DNA from 2 places in the Salinicola sp. LHM genome. Region 1 is predicted to be linked to the other one. Evidence: riboswitches for the same ligand, from Rfam matches in the RefSeq annotation. Region 1 holds a riboswitch; the other holds the start of a gene.

What was found. Region 1 has a riboswitch for thiamine pyrophosphate ahead of thiC (phosphomethylpyrimidine synthase ThiC). Riboswitches for the same ligand answer to the same signal wherever they lie in the genome.
Region 2: another riboswitch for thiamine pyrophosphate. It lies ahead of R5R73_RS10255 (ABC transporter ATP-binding protein); the one in region 1 lies ahead of thiC (phosphomethylpyrimidine synthase ThiC).

What each region holds. Positions count from the first base shown of each region.
Region 1 covers NZ_CP140261.1:1,130,130-1,145,467, forward strand. Annotated here, with positions in the region: gene putP (sodium/proline symporter PutP) at 1-235, opposite strand, end outside; gene R5R73_RS05390 (LysR substrate-binding domain-containing protein) at 372-1,262, shown strand; gene R5R73_RS05395 (LysE family translocator) at 1,433-2,065, shown strand; gene R5R73_RS05400 (adenosine deaminase) at 2,166-3,158, shown strand; gene R5R73_RS05405 (pyridoxal phosphate-dependent aminotransferase) at 3,232-4,467, opposite strand; gene R5R73_RS05410 (glutaredoxin family protein) at 4,639-4,950, shown strand; gene R5R73_RS05415 (peptidylprolyl isomerase) at 5,114-5,392, shown strand; gene R5R73_RS05420 (CsbD family protein) at 5,664-5,852, shown strand; gene R5R73_RS05425 (dicarboxylate/amino acid:cation symporter) at 5,990-7,255, opposite strand; gene thiC (phosphomethylpyrimidine synthase ThiC) at 7,458-9,338, opposite strand; TPP riboswitch at 9,452-9,582, opposite strand; gene R5R73_RS05435 (LysR family transcriptional regulator) at 9,686-10,576, opposite strand; gene R5R73_RS05440 (MFS transporter) at 10,722-11,993, shown strand; gene R5R73_RS05445 (VOC family protein) at 12,132-12,557, opposite strand; gene R5R73_RS05450 (LysR family transcriptional regulator) at 12,698-13,576, shown strand; gene R5R73_RS05455 (LysR family transcriptional regulator) at 13,591-14,511, opposite strand; gene R5R73_RS05460 (SDR family NAD(P)-dependent oxidoreductase) at 14,647-15,338, shown strand, end outside.
Region 2 covers NZ_CP140261.1:2,205,915-2,221,252, forward strand. Annotated here, with positions in the region: gene R5R73_RS10225 (hypothetical protein) at 1-73, opposite strand, end outside; gene R5R73_RS10230 (hypothetical protein) at 745-1,089, shown strand; gene R5R73_RS10235 (hypothetical protein) at 1,253-1,567, shown strand; gene R5R73_RS10240 (hypothetical protein) at 1,644-1,859, shown strand; gene R5R73_RS10245 (potassium/proton antiporter) at 1,956-3,665, opposite strand; gene R5R73_RS10250 (hypothetical protein) at 3,747-4,613, opposite strand; TPP riboswitch at 4,684-4,787, shown strand; gene R5R73_RS10255 (ABC transporter ATP-binding protein) at 4,819-5,562, shown strand; gene R5R73_RS10260 (ABC transporter permease) at 5,555-6,331, shown strand; gene R5R73_RS10265 (ABC transporter substrate-binding protein) at 6,417-7,427, shown strand; gene R5R73_RS10270 (hypothetical protein) at 7,452-8,351, shown strand; gene R5R73_RS10275 (alpha/beta fold hydrolase) at 8,469-9,260, opposite strand; gene R5R73_RS10280 (7-cyano-7-deazaguanine/7-aminomethyl-7-deazaguanine transporter) at 9,404-10,084, opposite strand; gene R5R73_RS10285 (ArsR/SmtB family transcription factor) at 10,358-10,660, shown strand; gene sohB (protease SohB) at 10,705-11,745, opposite strand; gene R5R73_RS10295 (SCP2 sterol-binding domain-containing protein) at 11,888-12,208, shown strand; gene nudC (NAD(+) diphosphatase) at 12,219-12,989, opposite strand; gene dnaQ (DNA polymerase III subunit epsilon) at 12,989-13,738, opposite strand; gene rnhA (ribonuclease HI) at 13,832-14,290, opposite strand; gene R5R73_RS10315 (methyltransferase domain-containing protein) at 14,468-15,338, opposite strand, start outside.

The DNA.
Region 1 (15,338 bases):
ATACCGCCATCCAGGCCTGTGACAGCCCTCCGGAGAAAATCGCTCCCGGAAGCCCCATCAAGGCCCAACCGCTCAGGTCCGACGCTCCTGCGCTCAAAGCCGCTACTCCGGCGGGCAGGTTGCGCCCACCCAAAATGTAGTCGGAAAGATCACGTGTCGAAAGATAGAAGTAGATTCCGATACCCAGCATTAATACCAGGTATATGGCGAAGGAAATCACTACCGATGTACTCATGGAACACCCTTGACATGCATGTTGTTCTTGGGCATGGCCGGAGCCACGACGCTATGCTTGGCAGAGCCAGTCTATGCATGATAAATAATCAATAAAATTGATAAATTTTCTCAGAAGGCATGATATATATTCACATATGGCCGAACCTACCCTATCCGCCCTTAAGGCATTCGAGGTCGTTGCACGTACCGGTAGTCTACGGGCAGCAGCCGAGGCCCTGCATATCACCCAGTCTGCTGTCAGTCATCAACTGCGACGACTCGAGATTTCACTAGAAGTGTCCCTATTGCAGCGCCATGGGCGCGGCGTGCGCCTGACCGCTACAGGCCGCAAATTGGCGGGAGAATTGCTGGAAGGGTTTTCACGTATCGATGCCGCTGTCTCAGCGGTAAAGCAAGTGGAGGGACCGGAGCAGTTACGCATCAGTTGCCTGCCTTCAGTGGCAATACGCTGGCTAATACCCCGACTGAACCGTTTCCGTAAGCGCTATCCACATATCAGCCTCAATTTCCAATATGCAGGCACCATGCGGGGAGAGCTGCCGCCTCCGGAAATCGACGTAATGATTACTTGGCAGGACGATAGATCTCTCCGCGAAGCCCCATGCCTGCCATTATTTTCTGGTGCTACCTGGCCTGTTGCTAGTCCTCTCTATCTTGATGGTCTCAGCCCTCACCGCTACAGCACACCAGCCCACCTTTTGCAGTTGGAGCTGCTGCACGATGAGTCCTATAGACCTTGGCGAGAATGGTTCAAGAAACATGGACTACATCCGAGTACTTTGAGCGAGGGAACGCTATACCAAGACTTCAATCTGATGGGAGCCGCCGCCATTGCGGGACAAGGTATCGCTCTGTGTCCCACACGGCTGATCGAGACGGAGCTAACCGAGGGCACCCTGGTGAAGCTTTTCAATACACCTGCCAATGAGAACCGTACCTATGACTTGTTTCACCACCCCTCGCCGGAGGGTTCGGTTGTTGCATTCTGCGAATGGTTGCAGGAAGAAGCGAATGCCGAGAAGTAAGTTAAGAGCCAAGTGAGGGCGACGTGGCTGCTGTGTTTACAATGTTTCTCCCGGTGGTTGGTTGCATCCGATGGTTCGACCACAAGTTGCAGTAGGCTTGATGGCGAAAATATTCGATCATGTTCGGACATCGCTCAATCGTCTTCCTCCCCAGCATCTCAGGAATCGTCATGGAAATGCTACACGGCCTGATCGTCATCACTTTCGTGCATCTGCTGGCGGCCGCCTCGCCGGGACCGGACTTCGTGCTGGTCACCCAGCAGACGCTGAATCACGGCAAGCGCATCGGCCTCCTGTGCAGCCTGGGTATCGCGCTGGGGCTGTCGATTCACATCGTCTACTCCGCGTTCGGGCTGGCGGCGGTGATCGCCAACTCCGCCGAGGCGTTGTGGGCGATCAAGCTGATCGGCGGCGCGTATCTGCTCTATCTGGGGATTTCGGGATTGCGCTCGCGCCCGGCATCGACCGACACGGCGGCGGTGACGCCGAAGGTGGCACCGCCTCGCTCGGCGCTGCGCACCGTCGGCATGGGATTTCTCTGCAACGCGCTCAATCCCAAGGCGCCGATCTACTTCGTCTCGCTGTTCACCATCGTGTTGTCGCCGTCGATGCCGCTCTACCAGATCGCCATCTACGGCGCCTGGATCATGCTGATCCAGCTGGGGTGGTTCTCGGCGGTGGCGCTGCTGCTCTCCACGCCCCCGATCCACCGCGCGTTCAAGCGCTTCAGCCACTGGATCGACCGGGTGCTGGGCCTGGCGATGGTGGCGTTGGGGATCAAGGTGTTGACGACGCGGGTGTGAGTCGGGAACGCCGACAGACGACTACGCTCGCCGGACGCTTTCCACCACGCGTGCTTTTCGGCATCCTGAAACGCATCCATACAACTGGCGAGGAGCGCTCGTGAAGACTTGGCTGCGTGAATTACCCAAGGTCGAACTGCATCTACATATCGAGGGTTCGCTGGAGCCGGAGCTGATGTTTGCGCTGGCGGCGCGCAACAACGTGTCGCTGCCCTACGCGACGGTGGACGAGGTGCGTGCCGCCTACGATTTCAGCGATCTGCAGTCGTTTCTGGATCTCTACTACCAGGGAATGCGGGTGCTGCGCACCGAGCAGGATTTCCATGACCTGGCGATGGCGTACTTCGAACGCGCGCAGGCAGAGGGCGTGGTGCATGTCGAGCTGTCGTTCGATCCGCAAGCGCACCTGAGCCGTGGCGTCGAGCTGGCGACACCGTTCGAGGGGCTGCGCCGCGCCATGCGAGACGCGGAGCGCCGCTGGGGCATGACCACGGCGTTGATCATGAGCTTCCTGCGGGATCGTGACGCGAGCGAAGCAATGGACGTGCTGGAGAAGGCGGCACCCTACTACGAGCTGATCGACGCCGTGGGTCTCGACAGCGCGGAGATGGGCAACCCGCCGGCCAAGTTCGCGGCGGTGTTCGAACGCGCCAGGGCGCTGGGCATTCCGCGCGTCGCGCACGCGGGCGAGGAGGGGCCGGCGGCCTACATCAGCGAGGCGCTGGACGTGCTCGATATCTGCCGGGTCGATCATGGCGTCGCCTGCCTGCAGGATGCCGCCCTCGTCGAACGGCTGCGGGCGTCGCAGATTCCGCTGACGGTCTGTCCGCTTTCCAACGTACGGCTGAAAGTGGTGGAGCAGATGACCGACCATCCGTTGCCGCAGATCATCGAGCAGGGTCTCAAAGTGACGCTCAACTCCGACGACCCGGCCTACTTCGGTGGCGGCGTGCTGGACAATTACCTCGCCTGTCTCGAGGCGTTCGACTGGGATCAGGCGATGTTCAAGCAGCTGGCGGGCAATGCGATCGACGTCGCGTTCATGCCGGAATCTCGCCGCAGCGAGTTGCAAAAGCGCCTGGTGGACTGTTGATCGGCTGCCAATCCACAGCCCGCCTCATGACTGCCCGGTCGATCAGGCCGGGCAGTGTCGTTCAGCGTACCGACTAGACGGTAGCGCCTTGCGGTGCGTCAGCCAGCGCCGAAAGGAAGGGCGCCAGCCGATCGAGCGCTTCCCTGGCGAGCTCCGGGTCGATGGCGAAGCAGATTCGCAGATAATCCTCACCCTCGGGGCCGAAGGCGCTGCCCGGCGCCACGCCGACCTTGGCCTCCCGCAGGATACGTTTGGCCGTGTCCAGGCTCGAGCCGTCCAGACCATGCACCTTGAAGAAGAGGTAGAAGGTGCCTTGCGGCGAGAACACGGTCACGTTGTCCAGCGCGGTCAGCCCCTCGACCAGAATGTCCCGCGAGGCCTGGCAGCGTTTGACCTGATGAGCGATGAAGTCGTCGCCCTGCTCGAGCGCCGCGATGCAGGCCCGCTGAACGAACGGCGCCACGCCGGTGGTGTTGTATTGGCAAAGACGGGCGAACAGCTGATCCATGCCCTGCGGGAATGTGACCCAGCCCGCGCGCCAACCGGTCATGCACCAGTTCTTGGAGAAGGTGTTGGTCACCAGCAGCCGGTCTTGTGGTTCGCAGATCTGCAGGAAGGAGGCGGCCGGCCCCTTGCTGTCGTCGACCCCTTTATCGTAAACAAAATGGTTGTAGACCTCGTCGGCCACGATCCACAGCCCCTTGTCCCGGCAGAAGTCCCGCAGCCGCGTCATATCCTCGAGCGGCATGCGCCAGCCGGTCGGGTTGGAGGGCGAGTTGATGAAGATGGCGCGGGTGCGATCGGTCACCGCCGCGAACAGCTTTTCCAGGTCGAGCTCGATGCTGCCGTCCGGGTGGAAATCGAAGGCGACCGGTACGTTGACCCCGCCGACGATTTCGATCATCTGCCTGGCGTTGGGCCAGGCCGGCGTCGGCATGATCACCTCGCTGCCTTCGTCGAGGATTGCCTGCATCGCCATGGTGACGGCGTTCATGCCGCCGATGGAGACGCAGAACCGGTCGGCGGCGACGTCGACCTGCCAGTGCCGGCGGTGGTAGTCGGAGAGCGCCTGGCGAAGCTCGGGCAAGCCCTGGGAGTAGCTGTAGCGGGTATCGTCTCCTTCCAGTGCATCCATCGCCGCCTGCTTGATGTAGTCAGGCGTCGGCAGATCGCCTTCGCCAATCCAGAGCCGCACGACCGAGGCGTCGTGACGGGCGAGATCCGCCACCGCGACGATCTGGTTGTCGGGCATTTCCTGAACGCGAGAAGAGCAGTAGCGGCGCAGGCTGGAAGGGATGACGTCGGACATGATGAGCTCGCTGGTTGGGGAAGAAGGTTTCCTGATCATATAACGCTCGCTCGTTGGCGGGCCAATCGTTCCTCTGACACACTGAAGACCATGACCGGCGCTGCGGGAATCGTGGCGCGCTTTCCTCTGTAGCGAGTCCACATGACCCCGATTATCAGGAGACTCAAACGCATGTTTTCAGCGACTCCCATCGTTCGCTCCGCGGAGCATCAGGCCGAAGTCGACCGCGCCTGCCAGCGTCTCGCGCTCTACCACTTCATGAGCTGCCCGTTCTGCCAGCGCGTGCGCAGCCAAATCGAGCGGCTGGCGTTGCCCATCGAGCTGCGAGACATCCAGCGCGATCCCCAGCATCGCCAGGATCTGATGGCGGGCGGTGGCCGCACCATGGTGCCGTGCCTGCGTATCGAGACAGAGGACGGCGCCGTGGAGTGGATGTACGAGTCCGCCGATATCAACCGCTACCTGGAGCGGCGATTCGGCTGATTCTGGCGGATGCCGGCCATGCTCAAGCCATGCCCGCCAGCGCTGCCGTTCGAATCGTCTTGCTGGCTGAAAACGGCTGACGGTGTCGATTGTCGGTGACGGCGAGCGGCGGGGTTTCGTAGAATGCCCGCTTTCCCAACGAGCAAGATTCAGGAGTGATCTCATGGCACAGGCCAGCGCCCGCCACATTCTCGTCGACAGCGAACAGAAGTGTCTCGAACTCAAGCAGCAGATCGAAGCCGGCAGCGACTTCGCCGAAGTGGCCCGTCAGCACTCCACCTGCCCCTCCGGGCGTCAGGGCGGCGAGCTGGGCACGTTCGGCCGCGGCCAGATGGTCAAGGAATTCGACGAAGTCGTGTTCAATGGCGCATTGAACGAAGTTCACGGGCCGGTGAAGACCCAGTTCGGCTATCACCTGCTGGAAGTGACCTCGCGCACTTGATCTTCCGCACTTGATCTCCCCTCGGGCCGCCCACCTCCGGGCGGCTCTCGTCGATCCGCCGTTCTCTCTTTTATCCGTTCCCCTCGACTCCCTGACGATCATCCCGGCAGGCAGCTGTCCCTCCGTTTTTCACGAACAATTCGTTACCAATCTTCCGTTTCGGCTTTTCCGAGGCGAACTATTCTGAAGACACGCCCGCCGTTGCCGAAGCGTTCGGTAACCGAATGACGGCGAGCGGATAAGGATATCCACGCAAAGCGAGGTAGCAGCGATGACGACGCATTCAAAGTCGGACAAGACGGAAGGCAAGGTCGACAAGGCAGCCGGCAAGGTCAAGGAGGCCGCCGGCAAGATGACCAAGGATCGCGAACTCGAAGGTAAAGGCAAGACTCAGCAGGCCAAGGGGGATGCCAAGTCCGCTAAAGGCAACTTGAAGGACGCCACCAAACCACGCCACTAGTTATCACTGAATCCCGGAAACATCGAGTCTTCGACACCCGTATCCCACTCGAGACTCTTCACGCAGCGGCCCCGCACGGTTCATTACACTATGCGGGGCCGCTATCGTTTGGGCGAGAGGCGCGAGGATATGATCCGTCAGGCTTTACCGGGCCGATTGTAGACGTCCAGATCCAGTTCCTTCTCGCTCTTGGCGACCAGTGTCGTCACCATCAGGTCGCCGGCGACGTTGACGCTGGTGCGCGCCATATCGAGGATCCTGTCCACGCCGGCAACGACGCCGATCGCCTCCAGCGGCAGGCCGATCTGCGCCAGCACGATCGACAGCATGATCAGCCCGGCGCCGGGCACGCCCGCCGTGCCGATCGAGGCCAGCGTGCCGGTCAGCACGATCATCCCGTAGTCCATCATCGAAAGGTCGGCACCGACCAACTGGGCGACGAACAGCGCCGCCACGCCCTGATAGATGGCGGTACCGTCCATGTTGATGGTGGCGCCCACCGGCAGCACGAAGCTCGACACGCCTTCCGATACGCCGAGATTCTTTTGCGCGCAGCGAATCGAAACGGGTAGCGTGCCGGAAGAGGAGGCCGACGAGAACGAGACCACCAGCGCGTCGAGGATGCCCTGCAGGTAGCGCATCGGGTTGAGGCGACCGATCAGGCTCAAGAGCCCGGTGTAGACGACCAGCACGTGCACGATACAGGCGAGATAGACCACGCCGATGACCTTCGCCAACGGCAGCAGCACGTCCAGCCCATACTGCCCCGAGACGTTGGCCATCAAGCCGAATACGCCGAACGGCGCGAACGCCATGACGATAGCGGTCAGCTTGTACATCGCTTCGGCGAAGCTTTCGAACACGCGCACGACGGGTTCGCCCTTTTCGCCGATCAGCATCAGCGAGATGCCCAGGCCGATGGCGAAGACGATGATCTGCAGGATATTGCCTTCGATCATCGCCTGCAGCGGGTTCGAAGGCACCAGGCCGACCACGATATCCACCAGCGACGGCGCTTCGCCCGCCTGCTGCGCCGCGCTCATCGACGCATCCGCACCGACGCCGGGCTGGAAGATCGTCGCCGCGACCAGACCGATGACGATGGCAAAAGCGGTCGTCACCAGATAGAGCCCGATCGTTCGCGCGCCGACCCGCCCCATCTTCTGCGGATCGCGCATGCCGGTAATACCGACGACCAGGGTCGAGAACACCAGCGGCACGATCAGCATCTTGATGCCGTTGATGAAGATATCGCCGAGCGGCTTGAACATGCTGGCCTGCTCGCCCATTAGTGCGCCTGCCAGGATCCCTAATGCCAGGCCCGCGATGATTTTTTGCCACAGGGGAATGCGTCGCCACAGATTTGGCCGGGCGGAGGATTGCGGTGAAGATCTTTCTGACATGAGACGGCTCCGGCTGCGTTGTTAATGGCCAATAAGTGAAAGACCGCGCATTCTACCGAGTCGGTGGGCAATCTCTAGATGATTCATCCGATGGTATTAGAAGCACCGGATCGATGCGCTTTCCCATCGGCATGCTTGCGACAATACCATCCGCATCTTGCGACAATGCGACGGCGGCTTTCGCCGCCGGCGTTCCCTCGCGTTACACCTCCCGGTAGAGTTCGCTCCCTTCGCGCTTGAAGCGTTCTGCCTGTTCCGCCATGCCGGCGTCGCGTTCATGGCGCGCTTCGGCATCGTCGCCGAAGCGTTCGCGCACTTCCTGGGTGATCTTCATCGAGCAGAACTTCGGCCCGCACATCGAGCAGAAGTGCGCCACCTTGGCCGAGTCCTTGGGCAGCGTCTCGTCGTGATAGGCGCGGGCGGTGTCCGGGTCGAGACCGAGATTGAACTGATCCTCCCAGCGAAATTCGAAGCGGGCTTTCGACAGCGCGTTGTCGCGACGTTGCGCGCCGGGATGCCCCTTGGCGAGGTCGGCGGCGTGGGCGGCGATCTTGTAGGTGATGATGCCGGTCTTGACGTCATCCTTGTTGGGCAGGCCCAGGTGCTCCTTGGGCGTGACGTAGCAGAGCATCGCGCAGCCGTACCAGCCGATCTGCGCCGCGCCGATGCCGGAGGTGATGTGATCGTAGCCCGGGGCGATATCGGTGGTCAGCGGGCCGAGCGTGTAGAAGGGTGCTTCGTCGCAGCACTCGAGCTGCTTGTCCATGTTCTCCTTGATCAGTTGCATCGGCACGTGGCCGGGGCCTTCGATCATCACCTGGACATCGTGTTTCCAGGCGATCCGGGTCAGCTCGCCCAGGGTTTCCAGTTCGGCGAACTGGGCCTCGTCGTTGGCGTCCGCAATCGAACCCGGGCGCAGGCCGTCGCCCAGCGAGAACGAGACGTCGTAGGCCTTCATGATCTCGCAGATCTCCTCGAAGTGGGTGTAGAGGAAGCTCTCCCGGTGGTGGTACAGGCACCACTTGGCCATGATCGAGCCGCCGCGGGAGACGATGCCGGTGACGCGCCGGGCCGTCATCGGCACGTGATGCAGACGCACGCCGGCATGGATGGTGAAGTAGTCCACGCCCTGTTCGGCCTGTTCGATCAGGGTGTCGCGGAAGATCTCCCAGGTCAGGTTCTCGGCCACGCCGTCGACCTTCTCCAGCGCCTGGTAGATCGGCACCGTGCCGATCGGCACCGGCGAGTTGCGAATGATCCACTCCCGCGTCTCGTGGATGTTCTGGCCGGTGGAGAGATCCATGATCGTGTCCGCGCCCCAGCGGATGCCCCAGGTCATCTTGTCGACCTCTTCCTCGATCGAGGAGGTCACCGCCGAGTTGCCCAGGTTGCCGTTAATCTTCACCAGGAAGTTGCGGCCGATGATCATCGGCTCGGATTCCGGGTGGTTGATGTTGGCGGGAATGATCGCGCGGCCGCGGGCGACTTCGTCACGCACGAACTCCGGCGTGATCTCGTCGGGCAGCTCGGCACCGAAGGACTCGCCCCGGTGCTGATGATCCAGCATGGGATCGGTATCGAGGGTGCGGGCCAGCCGCCGGCGCTGGTTCTCGCGGATGGCGATGAACTCCATCTCTGGCGTGATGATGCCTCGGCGGGCGTAGTGAAGCTGGGTGACGTTGCGTCCTTCCCTGGCCCGCCTCGGCGTGCGCTTCAGCTCGAAGCGCAGCGTCGACAGACGCAGATCCTCGGCACGAACGCGGCCGTAGGTCGAGCTGGGGCCGTCGAGCCATTCGGTGTCGCCGCGCTCGTCGATCCATTGGCGGCGCAGTTCCGGCAGGCCACGGCGGATATCGATGTCGGCAGCCGGGTCGGTGTAGGGGCCGGAGGTGTCGTAGACGGTGAGCGGCGCGTTGGGTTCGAGTCCGCTTCGGGTCTGCGTGGGCGAGAGCGAGATTTCGCGCATCGGCACGCGGATATCCGGACGCGAACCTTCGACATGAATCTTGGTCGAGGCCGGTAGCGGCGCAATGGCGGCGCTATCGACGCGAGCGGTTTCGGAGAGAAACTGTGGGGATTTCATGTTCGGTTGTGCTCCGTGGCATGACTTGCCAGGCGTACTTGCCAAGGCTATCGGGGTCAGGCCGGCGCACAGCGCAGGAGGGGGAAACCGGCACGGGCGAGTCTTCTCCCACGCCACGGTTTCCGCTTGATCCCTACGCCGGTACTAGCCGGATCAGGTTCGTCGGGATCCGCCTTGGCGCCCTCGAATGAATCCCGGCGCAGGGCGATCTCAGCCGGTTCCACCGGCACCCCGTCAAGCTGGCGATATCGTGCATCGCCACGGGCAGTCTGTGACGAGGGGCGAGCGAGGTCAAGCCGGTTATGTGAGGGCGGCGGTCATGGCCGGGCCTGCGAGGAGGGAAGGCGTCATGGGTCGACGGGGCGCTGGACCAGATCGATGAACGATCGGGCCTGGGGCGTCAGGTGGTGGCGGGCGTGAGTCAGCCAGACTTCGGACACGGCGTCGGCATCGCTCAGCGGGCGATAGCGGACATTGTCGATCCGGATGTGCTGGAACGAGGCAGGAAGAACCGACACGCCCATGCCGCCCGCGACGAGGCTGATAATGGTGTTCGGCCCGCCGACCTCCTGCACCAGTCGGGGCGTCAGGCCGCGCTTGGCGAACAGGGCATTGAACTGATCGAGCAGGCCGGTGCCGGCGGCAGGCGAGAAATAGACGAAGGGGTGAGCCGCCAAGGCTTCGAGCGTCAGCGGTAGCGCGCTGCCACCGAGCGGCCCCTGCTCGTTGACCACGGCCATCAGCGGTTCGCGAATCAGGGTGAAGGCGTCGAGGCCATCCGGCAGGGTGGCGGGGCGCATGATGCCGATATCCAGGTCGCCCTCGAGCAGCGGGGCGACCTGGCGCTGGCTGTTGAGCTCGTGCATGCGCAGCTCGACATCGGGATAGCGCTGGCGGTAACGCATCAGCGTGCGCGGCAGTGTTGGGCTCAAGGGCACCGAGGTGGTGAAGCCGATGCGCAGCTGGCCGGCCTCGCCACGCCCGAGCCGGGAAACCAGCCGTGTGGCGCGTTCGGTTCGTGCCAGGATGTCGCGCGCCTCGTCGAGGAAGACCAGGCCGGCTTCGGTCAGCTCGACGCGGCGGTTGGTCCGTGTCAGCAGGCGTGTGCCCAGCTCGCGCTCCAGCGCCTGGATCTGCTGGCTCAGCGGCGGCTGCGAGATTCCCAGCCGCGCGGCCGCGCGGCTGAAATGCAGCTCTTCGGCCACGGCGACGAAGTAGCGCAGATAGCGCAGTTCCATTGAGTCGCGAAACCTCTCAAAAGCATCGAATAATATATTAGAAAGCTTAATGGTGGCGGCGTAACCTACCAAGATCTAAATCAACTCGGCGCAACGGGCCGACCATGGCACTCCGGCGCCAGCCATCGTCTTCGGGAGAATCGGGTTGTCCCGCCATACCTCATCCGACATCCACAATTCCACCCAGGCCGCCAATCATCGGCTGGCGCGCGAGGCGGAAGCCGCCGAAAGCGGTTTCATCGAACGCGGTCAGCGCGGCTATCGGCCGACCATGCTGGCACTGTTCCTCGGTGCCTTCTCGACCTTCGTGCTGCTCTACTGCGTCCAACCGCTGCTACCGATCCTGTCGGACGCCTTCGGCATCGACGCCGCCACCAGCAGCCTGTCGCTGTCGGTCGCCACCGGCATGCTGGCGATCGGCCTGCTGATCACCGGGCCGATCTCGGACGCGGTGGGGCGCAAGTCGGTGATGTCGGTGGCGCTATTGGCGGCGGCGGTCTGTACCCTGATTGCCGCGGCGATGCCGAGCTGGACGGGAGTATTGGTCATGCGGGGGCTGGCGGGGCTGTCGCTCTCCGGGTTGTGCGCGGTGGCGATGACCTATCTCAACGAGGAGATCCACCCCCGTTATATCGGCTTGTCGATGGGGCTCTACATCAGCGGCAGTTCCATCGGCGGCATGAGCGGGCGCCTGATCAGCGGCGTCATGGTGGACTGGATGCCATGGCGCATCGTGATCGCGACGATCGGTGTGGTTGCCCTGGTCGCGGCGCTGCTGTTCATGCGCTGGCTGCCGCCGTCGAGGCATTTCACGCCGCGGGCGCTCAACTGGCGCAACGTGGTTTCCGGCTTCACTGTGCAGTTCAAGGATCGCGGGCTGCCGCTTCTGTTCCTCGAGGCTTTCCTGCTCATGGGCGGCTTCGTCACGCTTTACAACTACATCGCCTTTCGGCTGCTGGCGGAACCCTATCATGTCAGCCAGGCGCTGGTCGGTGTTCTGTCGGTTGCCTATCTTTCCGGTACCTACAGCTCGGCCTGGGCCGGTTCCCTGGCCGACAAGCTCGGGCGTCCGCGGATCTTCTGGCTGTTCATCGCGATGATGCTGGTTGGGCTTGCGATCACGCTGTTCGAGCCCATCAGCCTGATCCTGATCGGCATGCTGGTGTTCACCTTCGGCTTCTTCGCGGCCCACTCGCTGGCCAGCGGCTGGGTCGGCCAACGCGCCAGGCAGGCCAAGGGGCAGGCGTCTTCGCTCTATCTGTTCAGCTACTATCTCGGCTCCAGCGTCGCCGGCACTCTGGGCGGGGCGTTCTGGTACTGGGGCGGCTGGAACGGCGTTGCGCTGTTCATCGCGGTGCTGCTGCTGGCGGCGCTGGCGATCGGTGGGCTCTCTCTGAGACGACTGGAGACGGCCTGACGCCGGCGTCACTCGAGAGGCAGCGCTCGAGAGGCAGCGCTCCGGGAATGCAAACGACGCGAAAACGACGAGGCCGCCGATTCCGAAAGTCAGTTCGGAGTCGGCGGCCTCGTCATCGTCGGGGCGTTGCCAGAGGAATTACTTGGCGAACAGCTGGCTCATGTCCTTGAACGCCTTGAACTCCAGCGCGTTGCCGCATGGGTCCAGCAGGAACATGGTTGCCTGCTCGCCCGGCTGGCCCTTGAAGCGAATGTAGGGCTCGATCACGAAGTCGGTGCCGAAGCCTTTCAGGCGCTCTGCCAGCGCTTCCCATTCCGGCCAGCTCAGCACGATGCCGAAGTGCGGTACCGGCACGTCATGGCCGTCGACGGGGTTGGTATGAGCCGACTCCTGCGACGGCGTCATGGGATGCTCGTGGATCACCAGCTGGTGGCCGTAGAAGTCGAAATCCACCCACTGCTCGCTGGAGCGGCCTTCGCTGAGGCCGAAGGTCTCGCCGTAGAACTTGCGGGCCGCGGGCAGGTCGTGGACCGGAATGGCGAGGTGGAAAGGGGACAGCGCCATGGAAGAGCTCCTGATTGTCTTGGATGGAATGGATCGGTGATGACAGTGACTGCATTCTGACGGCGAATAAATTTGATGAAAAGCGCATAATATTGCTGTCTGCCATCAAATAATCTGGATTCTTCCCGCCGCGATTCGCCATGCTGAGAGAACTTCGTACCTTTCTCGCCGTCGTCCGTCACGGCACCTTCTCCGCCGCCGGCAGCGCCGTCGGGCTGACCCAGTCCGCAGTGAGTGCCCAGATCCGCAATCTCGAAGCCGATATCGGCGAGCCGCTGTTCGAGCGCACCGGGCGTGCCGTCAGACTCAACGCGGCCGGACGCCGGCTGCTGCCGCAGGCCAACGAGATGCTGGCGCTGGCCGAGCGGATCCGGCACTCCGGGGCGGACGGCCTGACCGGCGAGTGGCATCTCGGCGCGATCGCCAGCCTGCAGAGCGGGGCCTTGCCCGAGGTACTGCAGGCGCTGACCCGCGAGGCGCCGGGCGTGATGACCCGCGTGGTCCCCGGTGTCTCGCTGGCGCTGCTCGATCAGGTCGACAAGGGCGACCTGGACATGGCGCTGATCGTCCGCCCGCCGTTCGCGCTCCCCGGCGATCTCTATTCCCGCGTCATCGCTCGCGAACCGTTCGTGCTGATCGCACCGCCCGATGTCGAAGGCGGCACGGTGGAATCGCTGCTCGAAAGCCACCCGCTGGTGCTCTACGACCGGGGCTCTTTCGGCGGTCGTCAGGTGGTGCGCTTTCTCGAAAGGCAGCGGTTGCGCCCCGCGATCCGGCTGGAGCTCGACGAGATCGACGCCATCGCCCGCATGGTGGAGTGCGGCCTGGGCGTCGCGCTGATTCCGCTGACCGGGCTGTGGCGGCGCCAGCAGCCGTTGCCGGTACGCGTGATATCGCTGGGCGAGCAGCGCTTTCATCGCGAGCTGATCATGGTGTCCCGGCTTTCGCCGGCCCAGTCGCCGCTGGTGGCGCTGATCGAGGAGGCGTTGGCGGCAACCGGCACCGGGGAGGTCGGATGATCGATGCCGGGAAATCAACGTTCCAGATAGGCCGCGCGGCAGGTCGAGATCACGAGTTCCCGGAACCAGCGATGAGCCGGGTCGGCACCCAGCCGCGGATGCCACAGCGCCGAGATCGTGAACGGATCGATCGGTGTGGGGAGCTCGAACGCCACCAGGGGCTTGTGATCTTCATGCCGTCGCACCGGCATCAGGCAGGAGTGCGGTACCAGCGTGATCCGATCGGTGTGGCGAGCGATCCGCAGGGCATCCGAGAAGCCCGGCACGATGACGCCGAATTCCCGGTCGAGGCTGAGTGCGCTCAACGCGTTTTCCATCGGTCCAGTGAATTCGCCGCTGGGAGACGCCATCACGTGCCGGCACGCGGCAATGCGTTCCGGCGTGATGGTGCCATTGAGCAACGGGTGTCCCTCGCCTGCCACGCCGACGAAGCGGTCTTGAAATAGCCCCCGTGTCAGCAGCTCCGGCGCGGTGGTCTCGATGACCCCGATCTCGAGGTCGAGCTGCCCGTCACGCAGGGGCTCTATCGCTTTGGTCGGCTTGGGCACGAAGCGCAGGCACACCCTCGGCGCGGCTTCCGCAATGGCATTCACCAGCGGCACCGAAAAGCGCTCGACGAACGACGCGTTGGTGCGCAGGGTGAACGTCCGCTCCAGCGTCGAGAGATCGAGGTCGTGTGGGCGTGGACGCAGGACCGACCGCGACTCCCGCGCCAGTTCATGAACGCGATCGCGCAGTGAGGAGGCGTGGGGGGTAGGTACCAGCCCGCGCCCCGCCCGCACCAGCAGCGGATCTCCCGTCGCCTCGCGCAGACGCTTGAGCGTGCGGCTCATCGCCGACGCGCTCAGATTCAAGCGCTTCGCGGCCGCCGTCACGCTGCCCTCTTCCAGCAGCACATCCAGCGCGATGAGGAGGTTCAAATCGATATCGTTCATCGACTCACGGTAACCGAGACCCTGCTTCTGGACTAGCGTTTGGTGCAATGATTATGTGCATTCTGTGCGTCTGGTGCATTGTCACGCCGACCTCCATCCTTGGAGATGAACCCGACATCCATGAGGTCACTTCCCATGACGACATCTGCCAATCGCCTGACCTCCCTGATCGTGGGCGCCTCGCGGGGGCTGGGTCACGCCATCGCCGCGGAGCTGCTGACGCGAGGCACGACGCCGGAGACCGAGTGGGACGTCATCGGTACGGTTCGCGCTGGCGCCGAGCAGACGCCGTTGCACACCCTGGCGGACGGCAACCCTGGCCGGGTCGAGATCGAAACCCTCGACATCACGGCACCGGATCAGATCGAAGCGTTGCAAGAGCGCTTGAAGGGACGCGCGATCGATCTGCTTTTCGTCAACGCCGGGACCACCAACCGGGATCCCGATCAGGCCACCGGCACCATCTCCACCGAGGAATTCACCCAGGTCATGATCACCAACGCGCTCAGTCCGATGCGCGTGATCGAGCGTTTGGAGGGCCTGGTGCCGGCGGTAGGACTAATCGGAGTAATGTCTTCCGGGCAGGGCAGCATCGCCAACAACGAGAACGGCATGCGTGAGCTCTACCGGGGCAGCAAGGCAGCGCTCAACATGTTCATGCGCAGCTTCGCGGCGCGTCACGCCGCTACCGGGCGGGCAGTACTGGTGATGGCGCCGGGCTGGATTCGTACCGACCTGGGTGGAGATGACGCGCCCTATACGATGGAAGAGGCGGTGCCGCCGATCGTCGATGTCCTGCTGGAGAAGAGAAGCCGGCCGGGCATCGA
Region 2 (15,338 bases), 1.1 Mb from region 1:
GGAACTCAAGCACTAGTTTGAATGCGACGAAGATTACAAAAAGAGCCAAAATCACAAAGAAAAATTTCAACATGACACTGTGCACCTAATCGACATCCTTGGGACCACTGAAGAATAACACGATCTTACATTTAGCCGGTACGCGCGGCCCTGTCAGGCCGCGGCCAAGGAGAACATCACGCCCCCTATTCCTCTCACCAGAAGAGCTCGTGGAGCTGACCGACCGCAAGCGCGGCAAGGAGCAGCGAGACGCTGGTCGGCGAGAGTACGTCGAAGAAGCATCCTACAGCGCCGAAGCACAAGTACCGCGGGAGCGAAAGGAACCCAATCTAAGCGCACTAGATAAAAGGCGAGACGGTTGCACAGACTCCGAGAGCCTTGGGCGGCGCTAGATAGGAAGGCATCTTGAACGACTTTGGCATCCCATGTGTCTACTGGCGCAAAGGTGCCTGGCGGTACATGTGCGATGACCGTCAGCGGCGCGCGGTCCAAGTTCAGGCCAACCACGAGCTTGCCCTCCTCGTTTTCCCCCAATCGCCGATACAACCGTGTTCGCCAGTAGTTCAGCGGCTTGCGAGATCATGCCTGAAACATCCGGCATCTTAATGGCAGTCGCCGCGGGGTCCTGCAGCGCCACGCCTCCGCTACCTCGCCCCCTTACCCTACCTCTGCGCTAGAGTGCAGAAGCCAAAACTGTCATAGTGGATAGCACTCCACCAGAAGGCAGGTATTGCTTTGAATTCCATGAAAAATATTCTCGTTGCCGGGGCGCTGGGCGCCATCATCGGTTCAACCCAGGCGTCTGCGGCCGACTTCGAATGCTCGGCGGATAGCTTGATGAAGCATGTCGGCGAGCAGACTCAACAAATCGATGCGTACATTTCCAGTAGCGATAATCCGCAGCAGACCCAGCAGGAACTGACGAGCATGGCTCGTGGGCTGCGCGAGAACGGTCAGGTTTCCAACCATGACGAGGAGATGAAGAAGCTGGCGCGCGGTGCCGATTTCCAGCCATCCCAGTCGTTCTGCGACGATATGCAGACCACCATGTCCGCCATTCAGTCATACATGGAGAGCCACCCGCACTGAGTTCGTTTTCGGAGATTGCTCAACTGGCGCTCGCCCACCTCGGGCCTAGCTTCGTGATTCAGATTGCCGAAGGTGTCTGCACGTGGGTCGAAGCCGAGATATCCGTCATCCGCTTTTTTTGATGGATGATGCGGATACGGTGCTACCCTGCGACTAGTCTTCAATGATGTTGCCAATGCACCGCGCACTATTCTTCTTTGTCGTTTCCCTTCTACTGGCAGGCTGCGTGTCGGCGACACCGCGGCTGACGGCCACGAATTTCCTGCAGGACAGCCATACCTGTGAGCGTCAGACGCACCAGATCGCTGGCGAACCCGAATATCAGCTATGCATGGCGCGTCTGGGTTGGCCGGATCCTCAAACGCAAACAGCGCGGGAACAGGCCGACGATAACCGCAATGATCAAAGCGGTAACTTTATCAGCGAAGCGATCAATGGCCTTCAGTTCGGCTTGCAGTGGGATCTGGACCCGGATTGAAGGCCGCTGGATTCGCTGTACAACACCGGTGTCTCGACTACCCTAAAAGTCGATGTCTTTCCTGGAGGATTCCATCATGGCAGAACCGTTCGTCGCGATCAGAAAGACTCACAAACCCGGTGACCCTCAGCAGGTATGCTACGAAGTTTATGATAGTGATACGGGTGGCAGCCTCGGGCATTTCACGGAAGCCGCACAGGCCCAGAAGCGGGCCGATAGCATGAATGGCATGACGTCTCGGGAGACCGGCAAGCGGCTGGATCACCCCACCGACGATGCAGACGTCGAGTGACGCGCTTTTCGACTACACAGACACCGCTGCGGAGCCATTGATGCAGACAAGACTCCGTAGCCTTGCTTCAGAAGCGAAGCCCAATCGCTTCGACGTTCAATGATAGAGACGCAGACCCACTCGCGTGACGCGATTTCCTTCCATCTCGCTGACGACCCAGTGAAACCCATGCCAGTCGACATCGTCCCCGACCACGGGATGGCCGCCGACACGCAACGCCACGAACTCCCCTAGCGTCATCTCCTGCTCGCCGGGGCTCAGCGTCAGACCGTAGGCGTTGGCCACTTCCTGCATCAGGGCCTCGCCATCGAGCGTGAACGTACCGAAGAATGCACGCTCCCGCTTGAGCCTGGCTTCACCATTGAATAGCCGGTTGAGCGATGGCAGATCGCCGGTTCGCCCGATCAGACAGATCACGTCGCTCAGCCGCAAGCGCGTACTTCCCTTGGGGTGCAGCATGGCGTGCTGGCGAAAGATCGCCGAGATCAGTGTGCCGGATGGCAAGCGCAGCAGCCGAATCGGCACGTCATCGAGGGATTCGTTCTCGACCTTGTAGACGAACATCTCGTAGTCGTTTTCCGGCAGCACGCCCAGTTGCCCGCGCCGATCGGGCGTCGTGGTTTCCGGCAGCACCACCCGCATCCAGCGGGCGACCCGCGCCAGTGTCGAGCCCTGCAGCAGCAGCGAGATCAGCACGACGAAGAACGCCACGTTGAAGTAGAGCGTGGCGTTCTCGACACCGCTGATGACCGGGAAGATCGCCAGCACGATGGGAACGGCGCCGCGCAGCCCGACCCAGGAAATGAAGCCGATCTCTCGCCACCGGAAATTGAAGAACGGCACCAGCGAAGCCATCACCGCGACGGGACGTGCCAGCACGATCAACGCTACGGCCAGGATGGCGCTCGGTATCGCGTAATCGATCATCTCCGACGGCGTGACCAGCAGGCCCAATACCAGGAACAGCCCGATCTGGCTCAACCAGGCCAACCCGTCGTGAACGGGAAGAATGTGCGTGAGGTGGCGTCCGGGCTGGTTGCCGATCATCAACCCGGTAAGGTAAATCGCCAGAAAGCCGCTGCCGCCAGCGGCGCTGGTGGCGCCGAAGATGCAGAACCCAAGCGCCAAAGCCAACAGCGAATAGAGTCCCGGCGCCAGATCCAGGTAGCGCAGGAGCTTGGCCGAGACCCAGCCGCCGCCCAGCCCGACGGCGAGCCCCAGCCCGAACTGCAGGGCGAAGCGCATCAGGGTTTCCCATACGCCTCCGACGGCGCCGGTCAGCAGTTCGGCGAGGGTGATGGTGAGAAAGATCGCCATCGGATCGTTGGTACCGGATTCGATCTCGAGCGTTGCCCCCACGCGCTCATTGAGATTGACGCCCTGCCCCTTGAGCATGGAGAAGACTGCGGCGGCATCCGTCGAACCGACGATCGCCCCTACCAGCAAGCCTTCGGTAAGCGTCAGATCCATTAGCCACATGGCCATCAGGCCCAGAATGCCGCTGGTCAGGAAGACCCCGATGGTGGCCAGCGACAGCGCCGGCCTGAGCCCTACGCGGAAGGTTCGGAGGCGCGTGCGTAGCCCCCCGTCGAGCAGAATCATCGCCAGCGCCAGATGACCGATCAGAAACGCCTGGGAGTAATCATCGAATTGCAGGCCGAGTACACCTTCCTCGCCGGCCAGCATGCCCAGTCCCAGAAAGAGAACGAGCAGCGGTACGCCGATTCGGGACGACACCCGGCTGGCCAGAATACTGAGGGCTATCAGCGCCCCACACACAAGGAACAGGCTATTGATCGAGTCCAAGTCTCAGCCATCGGTTATGAGTTGAGATAATCTAGTATGCCATGCAGGCGAAGTCTTGCGTGGTCGAAAATTGCTTCAAATTTAATCTTTTAGCCAGTGGGGATGGCCGATTACCCGGTTCCCGGCGCTTTCTCCATGCAACGCCAGCAGCACCGCCAACGCCCGCATTCCGGGACGATAATCGGTGAGATCCGGTATCGAATGACGGCGGCCATAGGCGGCGACGAAGGCATCGCGCTGGCCGGTATCCTCCAGCAGCAGCTCGAGCAGGCAGAGATCCAGCTCCAGCGGCGCCCATACCAGCGCTTCCCAGTCGCTCCATAACCAGTCCGTCGCGCCTTCGAGAAACTGATCGCTGCGCAGATCCGGCAGACACCAGACGCTCTTCGAGGGCTGCGGCCAACTCGGCATGTGGTCTATCCAGCCGCGCCGGGGGTGGTTCTCCACGAAAGCGCGAGCACGCGCCGGCCAACTCGACAACGGCGCAATGTCACCGACAGGATGACCAAACCCCGGCTGCGCCTCCTGATGCAGTAGCGCCAGCTGATCGCCGAGTCGCGCAGCCAGCGTCTCGCTCATCACGGGCGAGGCGGCATGACGCCATGGCAGGCTCCAGAGCGGCGCCTGCTGCAACCGGTCGAGGAACGTCATCGGCAACGGCGCCATCGGCAAATGGGGTGGCAGCCATCCCGGCACGCGGGTCAGCGCTTCGGGAACCTGCCAGCGGTCGAACCCGAACAGCTGTCGGATCCCCCACCAGAAGCCGTCGGTCGCGGGCGATCTCCTCGCCAGCTTCAGCAACTGCGGAGAAAGCTCTTCGCTGCGCCACAGCCAGTTGGCGCTGTCCGGCCAGCGTAGCGCCAACGGCGTCAGCGACTTGCCCGTCAGCGCCGCCATGCGCCGGGTCAGTTCGTCATCCGCGCGGATCGCAACGTCTCGCATCGTCAATGCACTTCGTCCTTGTGTCGGTCCGATCCATCGCCGGTGGGCAGGCGGTGACGGTCGGCGTACAATCGCAGGCACTGGATAGGGGTGCCCATGCGACGGGCTGAGAGTGCGGTATGCACAACCCTTGAACCTGAACCGGCTAATACCGGCGGAGGAAATGCCAGCAGTTCTCGCATGACTTCGCCCGGCCCCGATGGGAGTTGTCATGCCACCACCCGGACTCGTCGTCCGCCAGGCCTCGCTGACGTTCGGCAATCGCCCGCTGTTTCACGGGCTTCAGGCCCGGTTCGATGCGGGCAGCTGGACTTGCCTGCTCGGTCGCAGCGGCAGCGGCAAAAGCTCGTTGCTGCGCATGATCGCCAGCCTGAGACTGCCTGACAACCATCATCTCGATCTCGCTACCAGCGACGGCGCGCCGCTGACGGGCCGTCTCGCCTGGATGGCGCAGCAGGATCTCCTCGTTCCCTGGCAGCGCGTGGTGGGTAACGTGATGCTGGGTTCGCATTGGCGAGGACGACCCGCGCCTGAGGACCGGCAGCGTGCCCAGCGCCTGCTGGACCAGGTCGGTCTCGCCGACAAGGCCGGTCAGTGGCCGGACGAACTCTCCGGCGGGCAACGCCAGCGCGTCGCCCTCGCCCGTACGCTGTTCGAGGATGCCAGCGTCGTGCTGATGGACGAACCCTTCTCGGCGGTCGATGCCATTACCCGGCTGGAGCTGCATGACCTTGCCAGCCGACTCCTGGCCGACCGCACGGTGATCATGGTGACGCACGACCCGCTCGAGGCGCTGCGTCTGGCCGATCGAATCCTGATCCTGCAGGGCGAGCCCGCCCGCCTGGTATCGATACCCGTACCCGAAGGCGCTCGCCCGCGCCCGCTCGACAATATCGACCTGCAGCGTCGTCAGGCCGAGCTCGTCACCCGGCTGCGGGAGTCGGCTCATGCTTGAGAAGATCGCACCGGGCCGACTCGTTCGCCCCGTGGTGGCGCTCGTCGTCCTCGTTGCCATCTGGCAGCTGGTACTGATACTGACCGGCGTGCCGCGCTACATCCTGCCCTCGCCGATGGCCGTCGGTATCGCCTTGATCGAACAGCGTGCGTTGCTTGCCCATCATGCCGGCATCACCGCGATCGAGATCGTGGCCGGGCTGATCGGCGGCATCCTGCTGGGGCTGGCAACGGCGCTGGCGCTGGCTCGCTTCCGCGCCCTGCGCCGCACGTTGCTGCCGCTGCTGCTGATCAGTCAAGCCATCCCGCTGTTCGCGCTGGCACCGATCCTGATGCTGTGGCTCGGTTACGGCCTGGGGCCGAAGATCCTGATGGCCATGGTCATCATCTACTTCCCGGTCGCGTCGACCGGCTACGACGGGCTGCGCCAGACACCACAGGGCTGGCTCGATCTGGCCCACACGTTCGGGCTGAGCCGGCGCCAGCAGCTGCTGAAAGTCCAGCTGCCGGCCGCCCTGCCGTCGCTCGCTTCCGGGCTGCGGATGGCGGCCAGCGCGGCGCCGATCGGTGCGGTGATCGGTGAATGGGTCGGCTCCAGTCAAGGGCTGGGCTACTTGATGCTCAACGCCAATGCACGATTGCAGATCGACCTGATGTTTGCCGCCCTGGTCGTGCTCGTGGCGTTTGCCGTCCTGCTCTACTTCGGCGTCGACGCTGCACTGAGGCTGTCGATGCCCTGGCACCGGGATCGTGTGGAGTCCGGATCCTGAAACGAGATCACACCGGGTCTTTCTAGCGAATCGTAGCAACCATGCATGTCTTCATGAACACATCGAAATGACAGGGGAACAAACCATGGCAACCCAACGTTCGACACTATGGCGGCGCGGACTGGCGATGAGCCTGGCGCTGCTGGGCCTGGCCCTGGCGACGCCGACCTTGGCGCAGCAAGACGAAGATGCCTTGGCGCCGCCACAGATGATTCCGCTGAGCGTGATGCTCGACTGGTACATCAATCCGGTTCACGCACCGATCGTCATCGCCAAGCAGCGCGGGCTGTTCGAGAAACGCGGCCTGGATGTCGACATTCAGGCCCCGGCCGATCCCAGCGTCCCGCCCAAGCTGGTCGCTGCCGGGCGGATCGATCTTGCGGTCAGCTATCAGCCGCAGCTGCATTTGCAGGTGGATCAGGGGCTTCCGGTCGTACGCGTCGGTACGCTGATCGCGACGCCGCTGAATGCGCTGCTGGTACGCGCGGATAGCGGTATCGAAGACCTGTCCCAGCTCGCCGGGAAAAAGGTCGGATACTCGGTCGGCGGCGTCGAGGAGGTTCTGCTGTCGGCCATGCTCGAGCACAGCGGCCTGAGCCTGGACGATGTTGATATGGTCAACGTCAACTTTTCGCTGACACCGGCGCTGATCAGCGAAAAGGTCGACGCCGTCACCGGGGCCTTCCGCAACTTCGAACCGGCGCAGATGAAACAGGAAGGCGTCGAAGGCAAGGCGTTCTATATCGAGGAACAGGGCGTGCCCACCTACGATGAACTGATCTTCGTCGCCAATCGCGAGACGCTGGACCAGCACCGCGAGGCCGACCGCCGCTTCATGGATGCCGTCGGCGAGGCGACATCCTGGATCATCAATCACCCGGACGACGCGTGGCAGAGCTTCATCGCCTACGATCCCGCGCTGGATACGCCGCTCAACGCGGCCGCCTGGAAAGCCACACTGCCCCGCTTCGCCTTGCGGCCGGCGGCGCTGGATGCCAAACGCTACCGCGATTTCGAGGCGTTTTTGCTCGAACGCGGCCAGATCAAGGCCCAGAGTCCGGTCTCCCGCCTCGCGGTGGATCTCAACGCACCCTAGCGGAGGATCGTCTAGATTGGTGATATGAGTTCAATATCATCGCGTTATGACGCATTGCATTACGACCCGCGGCAGGATCCGACCCAGGCGCTGCCGAGCACGACCGTCGACGATCTGGGGGCGTTGCCGGCGCGGCCCGGGGTCTACGTCTTCTTCGGTCAGAATGAACTGCCGCTGTACGTCGGCAAGAGCATCAACATGCGCAGCCGTGTTCGCCGTCACGTGCAGCAGCCGGTTTCCCGCCGCCATGACCAGATGATGGCGCAGACCCGGCGCATCGCGTGGATGCGAACCAGCGGCGACCTGGGCGCCCAGTTGCTGGAGGCCGACCTGATCAAGCGATGGGTGCCGCTCTACAACCGGCAGCTACGCAAGCGCGTACGCATGGTGAGCTGGAACTGGCCCGACGGCGACGATCGCCCGACGCTCACCGACGGCCAATGGGTGGTAACGGCACGGACACGGTTCTACGGCCTGTTTCGGAATCGCCGCGATGCCCAGATGACGCTCCGGGACATCGCCAACGACGAATCGCTGTGTCTGCGCGTCCTGGGGCTGGAAGCCGGACGGGGCCGCTGCTTCGGCTATCAGATCGGCCGCTGCCTCGGAGCCTGCTGCGGGAGGGAAAGTCTGGAGGAACATACCTGGCGAGCGCGGGATGGAATGGAGAAACTGCGCATCGAGAACTGGCCCTGGCCCGGCCGCGTCGCCTTCAGGGAAAGCGATCGTCAGGGCGAGGTCGGCCTGCATATCGTCGATCACTGGCACTACCAGGGCAGTGTCGAACGGCTCGACGATCTTGACACCTTGCCCGACACCCGCGGTTTCGATATCGATACCTATCGTATCCTCAATCGCTTCATCTCGTCCGAAGATGCGAAGATCGAGCCGATCCCGATCGATGGCGGAATCGACCCGTTATAGCGCCGAGCCGACATGACGTCGAATCGCTATGCTTACCCTTCGGGCCAGCCTTCGGCTGTTACTCCCTACGGTCGTTGCGCCTTGTCTGGCTATCGCTCGTCGATTTTCAGACAGAGCTTAGGAGCCGGTGGTGAAGCGATTCACGGCCTCCCGAAACGCCTCCGGCTGTTCGGCGTGCAGCCAGTGGCCGGCGCCTTCCAGGGTCTGCCATTCGACGTTGGGCATGACCGCGGCGACCGCGTCGCGATGACGATCCCGCACATAGTGGGAATCACCGCCACGAATCAGCAAGGCCGGACCTTCGAAGGGCTGATCGCCATCGGGCGGTGCGATGATGTCCTCGTACCCCGCGCCGATCTCGTCGAGCCCGACCCGCCAGCGCATGATGCCATCGTCGTCGCGCACCAGATTGGTCGCCAGGAACTGACGCGTGGGAGCGCTATCGATCTCTTCTTCCATTATCGCCGCGACTTCGCGACGGGAGGTCGGCTGCCCCGTCTCGACCCGACGCATCGCCGCGAAGATCTCGTCATGGCCGTGCTCGTACGCCACCGGCGCGATGTCGGCGACGATCAGATGCGCTACCCGCGCCGGGTTGAGCCGTGCCAGCGTCATCGCGACCTTGCCGCCCATCGAATGCCCCAGCAGGTCGAAGCGTTCGATATCGAGCTCGTCCAGCAACATGATGACATCGGACGCCATCGCCGCGTATCGCATCCCCTCGACGTGAGGCGAGCGGCCATGATTGCGCAGGTCGACGGCGATCACGCGTCGATCGACCTGCCACTGCTTGATGTGGGAGCGCCAATTGTCGGCGCTACCGAACAGCCCGTGCAGCACGACCAGCGGAATCGCGGTATCGCCGCTCTCCGCGATTCCGGTATCGATACAGTGAAGTTGCAACGTCATCCCTCCTGAAATCCGATCCGACGGCTCGAGAAGCCGCCAGCTCGGTCAAGGATAACAAAACCCGGGGTTCGGCTCCGCCCCCGCGCAGGCGGACACCGCCAGCGCCCGATGGACGGCGTTGTGCGGCGACAAGCGGATGACTGCTATCCGCGCTGGCGCGACACGCCGGGCAGATTGAATCGATCTCCCTGGGCCAGCAGGCGACGCCCCAGGTAGGCCAGCAGAACGCCGTACAGCGGCAGGAAGAAGATCAGACTGATCGACAGCTTCACCGCGTAGTCGAACCAGGCGATCTCCACCCAGTGCTCGCGCATGAACGGATCGGGGCCCTGCCAGAAGGCAATGGCGAAGAACGCGAAGGTATCCGCCAGATTGCCGAGAATGGTCGAGAGCGTCGGCGCGACCCACCAGGCGCGAAGCCGGCGAAGCCGGTCGAACACGTGAATGTCGAGCAGTTGGCCCAGCACGTAAGCCATGAAACTGGCCAGTGCGATTCGGCCGACGAACAGGTTCCACTGGGCCAGCGCCTCCACCCCCTGGAACCGCCCCTGCTGAAACAGCACCGATACTGCATAGGAGATCAGTAGCGCAGGCACCATGACCCTGGCGATGATCCTTCTTGCCGGCGCCTTGCCGAACAGGCGGACCGTCAGGTCGGTGGCCAGAAAAATGAACGGAAAGCTGAACGCCCCCCAGGTGGTATGGAGCCCCCACAGGGTGAACGGTAGCTGAACCAGATAGTTGCTGGCAGTGATCACCAGCACATGGAAGCTGACCAGCCACAGCAGGGCAAGTCGGCGCTGGCGTTTATCGAGTGTCAACATGAGTAACCTTTTTCGTTTGCCGTAGCTCTCATTGTCAAAGAGCTATTACCGGAGTTGGCCGAGGGGTTAGGGAACCCTCTGGAATGGCAGCAATGTCTGAATCGCTTGGAGCGGGCGCGAATTATAGGGATCAGCCGAAGAGATCGCTAGCACCACCACGGAGATACGCGCCAAAAAGCATTGTAACTTTACGTTACGTCACGCTAATATCAGTAATGACTGAACAGTGGGTTCAGTGTAGGCGATCCGCCAACGCGCACGCGGAACTTCATGATGACGACAATGATTACCCCACTTGGCGACCACCAGATCGGTCCTGCCACTGCGACTCTCAAGGCGATCGCCAATGAGAGCCGGTTACGTATTCTTTGCCTGCTGATGCAGGGTGAGCATTCCGTGACCCAGATCAACAGAGAAATGACGCTGAGCCAATCGGCGCTATCACAGCATCTTGCCGTGCTGCGCCAGGAACGTCTGGTCGCGACCCGTCGCAGCTCTCAGGTGATCTACTACTCGCTGAACGGCGACGTGGCCGAACGCCTGATCCAGACGCTCGGCAAACTGGATATTGCCTGAGCCGCTTTCGCCCGGCTTGCCTATGCCGGGCGATGCCGAGCGGGTCAACGGCGTTGCCAGCGCAGATCTTCGACCCGCTGGAGAATATGGTCGACGCTTCTTTCCAGACCGCTCTCCATGCCTTTACCCAGCTTTCCCATCAGGCCAGCGCGTGATGCCAGCGACACATTGAGCACGCGTAGCTGCTGGCGCTGCTTTTCCAGCAGGTAGGCGTCACTGGTACCCACCGCATCGATCAAGCCGGCGTCGAGCGCCTCGCTGCCGTACCAGATCTCCCCCGTCGCGACGGTTTCGATATCCAGCGCTGGCCGCCGCTGGGCCACGTAATGCTTGAAGAGATCGTGGGTGGATTGAAGATCCTCGAGAAACTTGGCGCGCCCCTCTTCACTGTTTTCGCCCAGCACCGTCAACGTGCGCTTGTAGCGCCCGGCAGTCAGCAGCTCGACATCCACATCGTGCTTCTTGAGCAGCCGATGGACATTGGGAATTTGCGCCACGACGCCGATCGAGCCGATGACCGCGAACGGAGCGGCGATCAGATGATTGGCGCAACACGCCATCATGTAGCCGCCGCTGGCCGCGACCTTGTCCACGCAAACGGTCAGGCGAGCGCCGGCATCACGCAGGCGATCCAGTTGTGCCGCGGCGAGGCCGTAGCTGTGTACCAGGCCACCGCCGGACTGCAGACGCAACACGATCTCGTCCCCGCTCCTGATCTCTTCCAGCAGCAGCGACACCAGTTCGGCCAATGCCGATGTTCCGGAAGCTTTCATGTCGCCTTCGAAATCGAGCACCCAGACACGCTCGGCCTCGCGTTTGGCATCCTGCTTGTGGGCCAGTTTGGTGGACTTGCGCAACTGCTTGGCCAACCGGCGTCGGCCCGCCTTGGGCACCGCGGCCAGATGCAGTTGACGACGCCGACGCTGAAAGCGCTCGTCCAGCTCGACGACCTTCAGCGTCGACCCGGCGCTGCCCTGCCCCTTGCGACGCCCGTGGGCGATCAACGTCAGAATCACGCCGAGGGCGATCACCAGTGTCATGGTCTTGGCGAGGAAGAGACCGTAGTCGGCCAACCATTCGATCACGTCATACTCCTTGTTCTAGCCATTCTGAACATTCACTGCTCTCGACGGAGGCATCGAAGAAAATCGCGTTCCCCGCTTCCGCCGCTTGCATGGTACTAACGGCGATGATTTGCTTAGCGCTTTCGTTACAGGAAATGCCATCATGGATGACGAACAGTTGATCGCCAAACTTCGTGCCCGGTTCGATGCCAATGCCGCCGAGTCGGTCTCGGCCATCTATCAGTTCGATCTCGATGATGTCGATGACTATTACATGGCGATCGATCAGGGCTCACTCGATATCCAGGCGGGCCGTCATCCCGAACCCAGCGTCACCATCTCGAGCGATACCACGACGCTCATGAAGCTGGTGAGAAAAGAGCTCAACGCCATGCAGGCCCTGCTGACCGGCAAGGTGAAGGTCAAGGGAGATATCGGTCTTGCCAGCCGGCTTCCCAAGCTGTTCGGTAAATCCACCGTCTGAACCGATACGTTCAGCGTATTGCGACCGCCTTGCGATGTGTCTCGATCAGCTGCCGAGAAATCGAGTAGGTTGGCGGCAGTTGAGGCGGTTTTTCCGGGGTGAACCAGGCCGCATCGACAATCTCCTCGCCGTCGATCCGTATCCGCCGGCTGGCCGCCTCGGCGAAGAATCCCATCATCAGCGAATGCGGAAATGGCCAGGACTGGCTCTTGAAGAAACTCACCCGCCCTACCTCGACGCCGACCTCTTCCATCACTTCCCGCCGCACGGCCGCTTCCACCGACTCTCCGGGTTCGATGAAGCCCGCCAGCGTCGAGTAGCGCTGCGGTGGAAAGCGCGGGCTTCGCGCCAGCAGCATGTCTCTGCCGTGCGTCACCAGCGTGATGATGCAAGGCGAAATACGGGGATAGCCGCGCAGGCCGCAGTTGTCGCACTGCATGGCAAACTCGTGGGACAGCCGCCGCGTAGCGTGACCGCAACGGCCACAGAAGCGGTGATCCTGCTCCCAATGGGTGACCTGCAGCGCGGTCGCCAGCAGTTCGCTTTCGGAGGCCGACGCCTGTGCCAGCCAGTCGCGAAACGGTGGCCAGTCATCGCCGTCCGTCTCGACAACCACGGCCACCGGCTCGCCGTGCCAGTATCCCAGCCGCAGCGCCTGTTCGGGCCATCGTTCGCAGTAGACGAGCATGCTGCCGGATTCAGCCGGCGCGACTCCGCTCTCGCCCATGCGCAGCAACCAGCCGCCGACGACATCGGCCGGCGGTATCTCGCGGTGTAACATCAGTGCTGAGCCTCCGGCATTTCCAGGGCATCCCATTGGCACTGCCCGGCCGACTGGCGGATCTGCTCGAGCCGTTGCTGATGGGCCTGCCACTCGGCTTCGCTCGGCTTGAGCACCGTCAGCGGCACGCCGTTTCGCTCGACCCGACGCACGCCGCTGGCAGCACCAGGTTCGCGGCCGTCGCCCTCGTCATTGCCGGCGAGTGACAGTGCGGTCTGGCCCCCGGTCATGGCCAGGTAAACCTCGGCCAGGATCTCGGAGTCCAGCAGTGCTCCGTGCAGTACGCGCTGGCCGTTGTCGATATCGTAACGCTTGCATAGCGCGTCGAGACTGTTGCGCTGCCCCGGATGCATCTCCCGCGCCATCTTCAGCGTATCCAGCACGCTGCAATGCTCGGCCACGGGGCCCAGCACCGGCTCGCCACGCACAGCGTTCAGCAGCTTGAATTCATGATCGAAGAAGCCGACGTCGAACGGCGCATTGTGAATGACCAGTTGCGCGCCGCGCATGAACTCCCAAAGCTCGTCGGCGATCTGGGCAAACACCGGCTCGTTGGCGACTCGCTCGTTGGTGATGCCGTGGATCTCGACGGCTTCCGCCTCGATGTCCCGCTCCGGATTGACGTACTGATGATAGGTGCGCCCGGTAAACCGGCGATTGACCAGTTCGATGCCACCGATCTCGATGATGCGATGGCCTTCTCGCGGGTCGATACCAGTGGTTTCCGTATCCATGACGATCTGGCGCATACGTTTTCCTCGCTTGTGCCTGACGGCAGTCATTCGTGTTTTGACGACAGGATCACGACTTCTGGTGTTCGGACCGCCGCATGAAAAACCGGATTATCGTGCCGAAGACCGACGCTTCGCGATGACTTCGTCGATCGCCTCGTTGACCAGCCGGTCGGCGGCCTCGTTTCCCTCATGGCCGCTGTGGCCCTTGACCCAGTGCCATTCGATGGCGTGGCGCTGCGTTTCGGCAAGCAGTTCCCGCCAGAGTTCCGCATTCTTGACCGGCTGCTTGGCCGCGGTCTTCCAGCCGCGTTTCTGCCAGCCGTGTATCCATTCGGTGATGCCCTTGCGAACGTACTGGGAATCCGTCCACAGAGCGACGCGACAGGGGCGGTCCAGCGCACGCAGGGCCTGGATCGCCGCCATCAGTTCCATGCGATTGTTGGTGGTTTCGGCCTCGCCGCCCTTCATCGGCTTCTCGTGCCGACCGGAGACCAGCAACGCCCCCCAGCCGCCGGGGCCGGGATTGCCGCGGCAACCTCCGTCGGTATAGATGGTCACGGCGGGCATCGTCGGCGATTCGGAATTCGGAGCGGGCAAGACGGACTCTCTTCTGGTGATGACGCTTCTGGTAATGAGGCTTCTGATCTTCTGGTAAAACGGGCTGTCGATGATGACAGGCGGTCGTTGAGGTCAGGCATCGTCTGCGGGGATCTGGCGGACGCTTGATCCCGGCGCTCGGCGTGGTCACGTTTCGACGAGAGACTCACGTTTCGACGAGCGACACGACTCGCCTTCCGTTCCCGGCGCCGCAGCGTCGACCGCCATGCAGCCTGCGGCCTGTATCGGCGTGCGATGCGATTTCTGGCAACCGTGATGACCGGTCGGCCGGGTCTCCCTGGCCAGCCCCAGCCAGGCCCCTGACTTGCCGCCACCGAGTACCGGGTCGCGCAGCTTGATCGGCTGGACCGGGATACTGCGCCGGCTTGCCACCACCAGGTAGGCCGAGGACAGCGGCAGATTGTAGCGGCGCCCGAGCGTCTCCAGACGATCGCTGCCCAGCGCACGGCCGGGCAACCGGAAACCGCAATAGTCTACCCGCTCGATCTCGAAATCGACAAACGTCAGCCAGTCCCGCAGGCGCGCTGGCGTTCGCCACTGGTGCTGCCACGGCGCGGGGTGATAGCGCCGACGAAGGCCGGTCGGTCCGAAGGGATGCCAGCCGAATATCACCAGGCGACCGTCGCCGCGCGTCACGCGTGCCGCTTCCTGCAGAACGTGGTGAGGTTGATCCACGGCCTCCAGCAGGTGATGCAGCAACACCAGATCGACACTATCGTCGGCGAGCGGCAGGCTGCCGGGCAGGCAGACCAGACAGTTCTCGGTGCGAACGAGTTCGGTGGAAGGCGCCCAATCGAGCGAATGGCGAATCGGACACATGTCGCTCATCAGCGGCGCCATGCCCAGTTGCAGGCTCACCATGCCGCGATGCTGCTCGCAATGCGGCCCGAGACAGGCGCGCTCGGCGCGCCACAACGCCTGTCCGGGCGGCGATGCCCAGAACCGGCGTCCCTGGCGGACGGCTGCCTGCAGGCTTTGATCCGGCGGCGAGATTGAC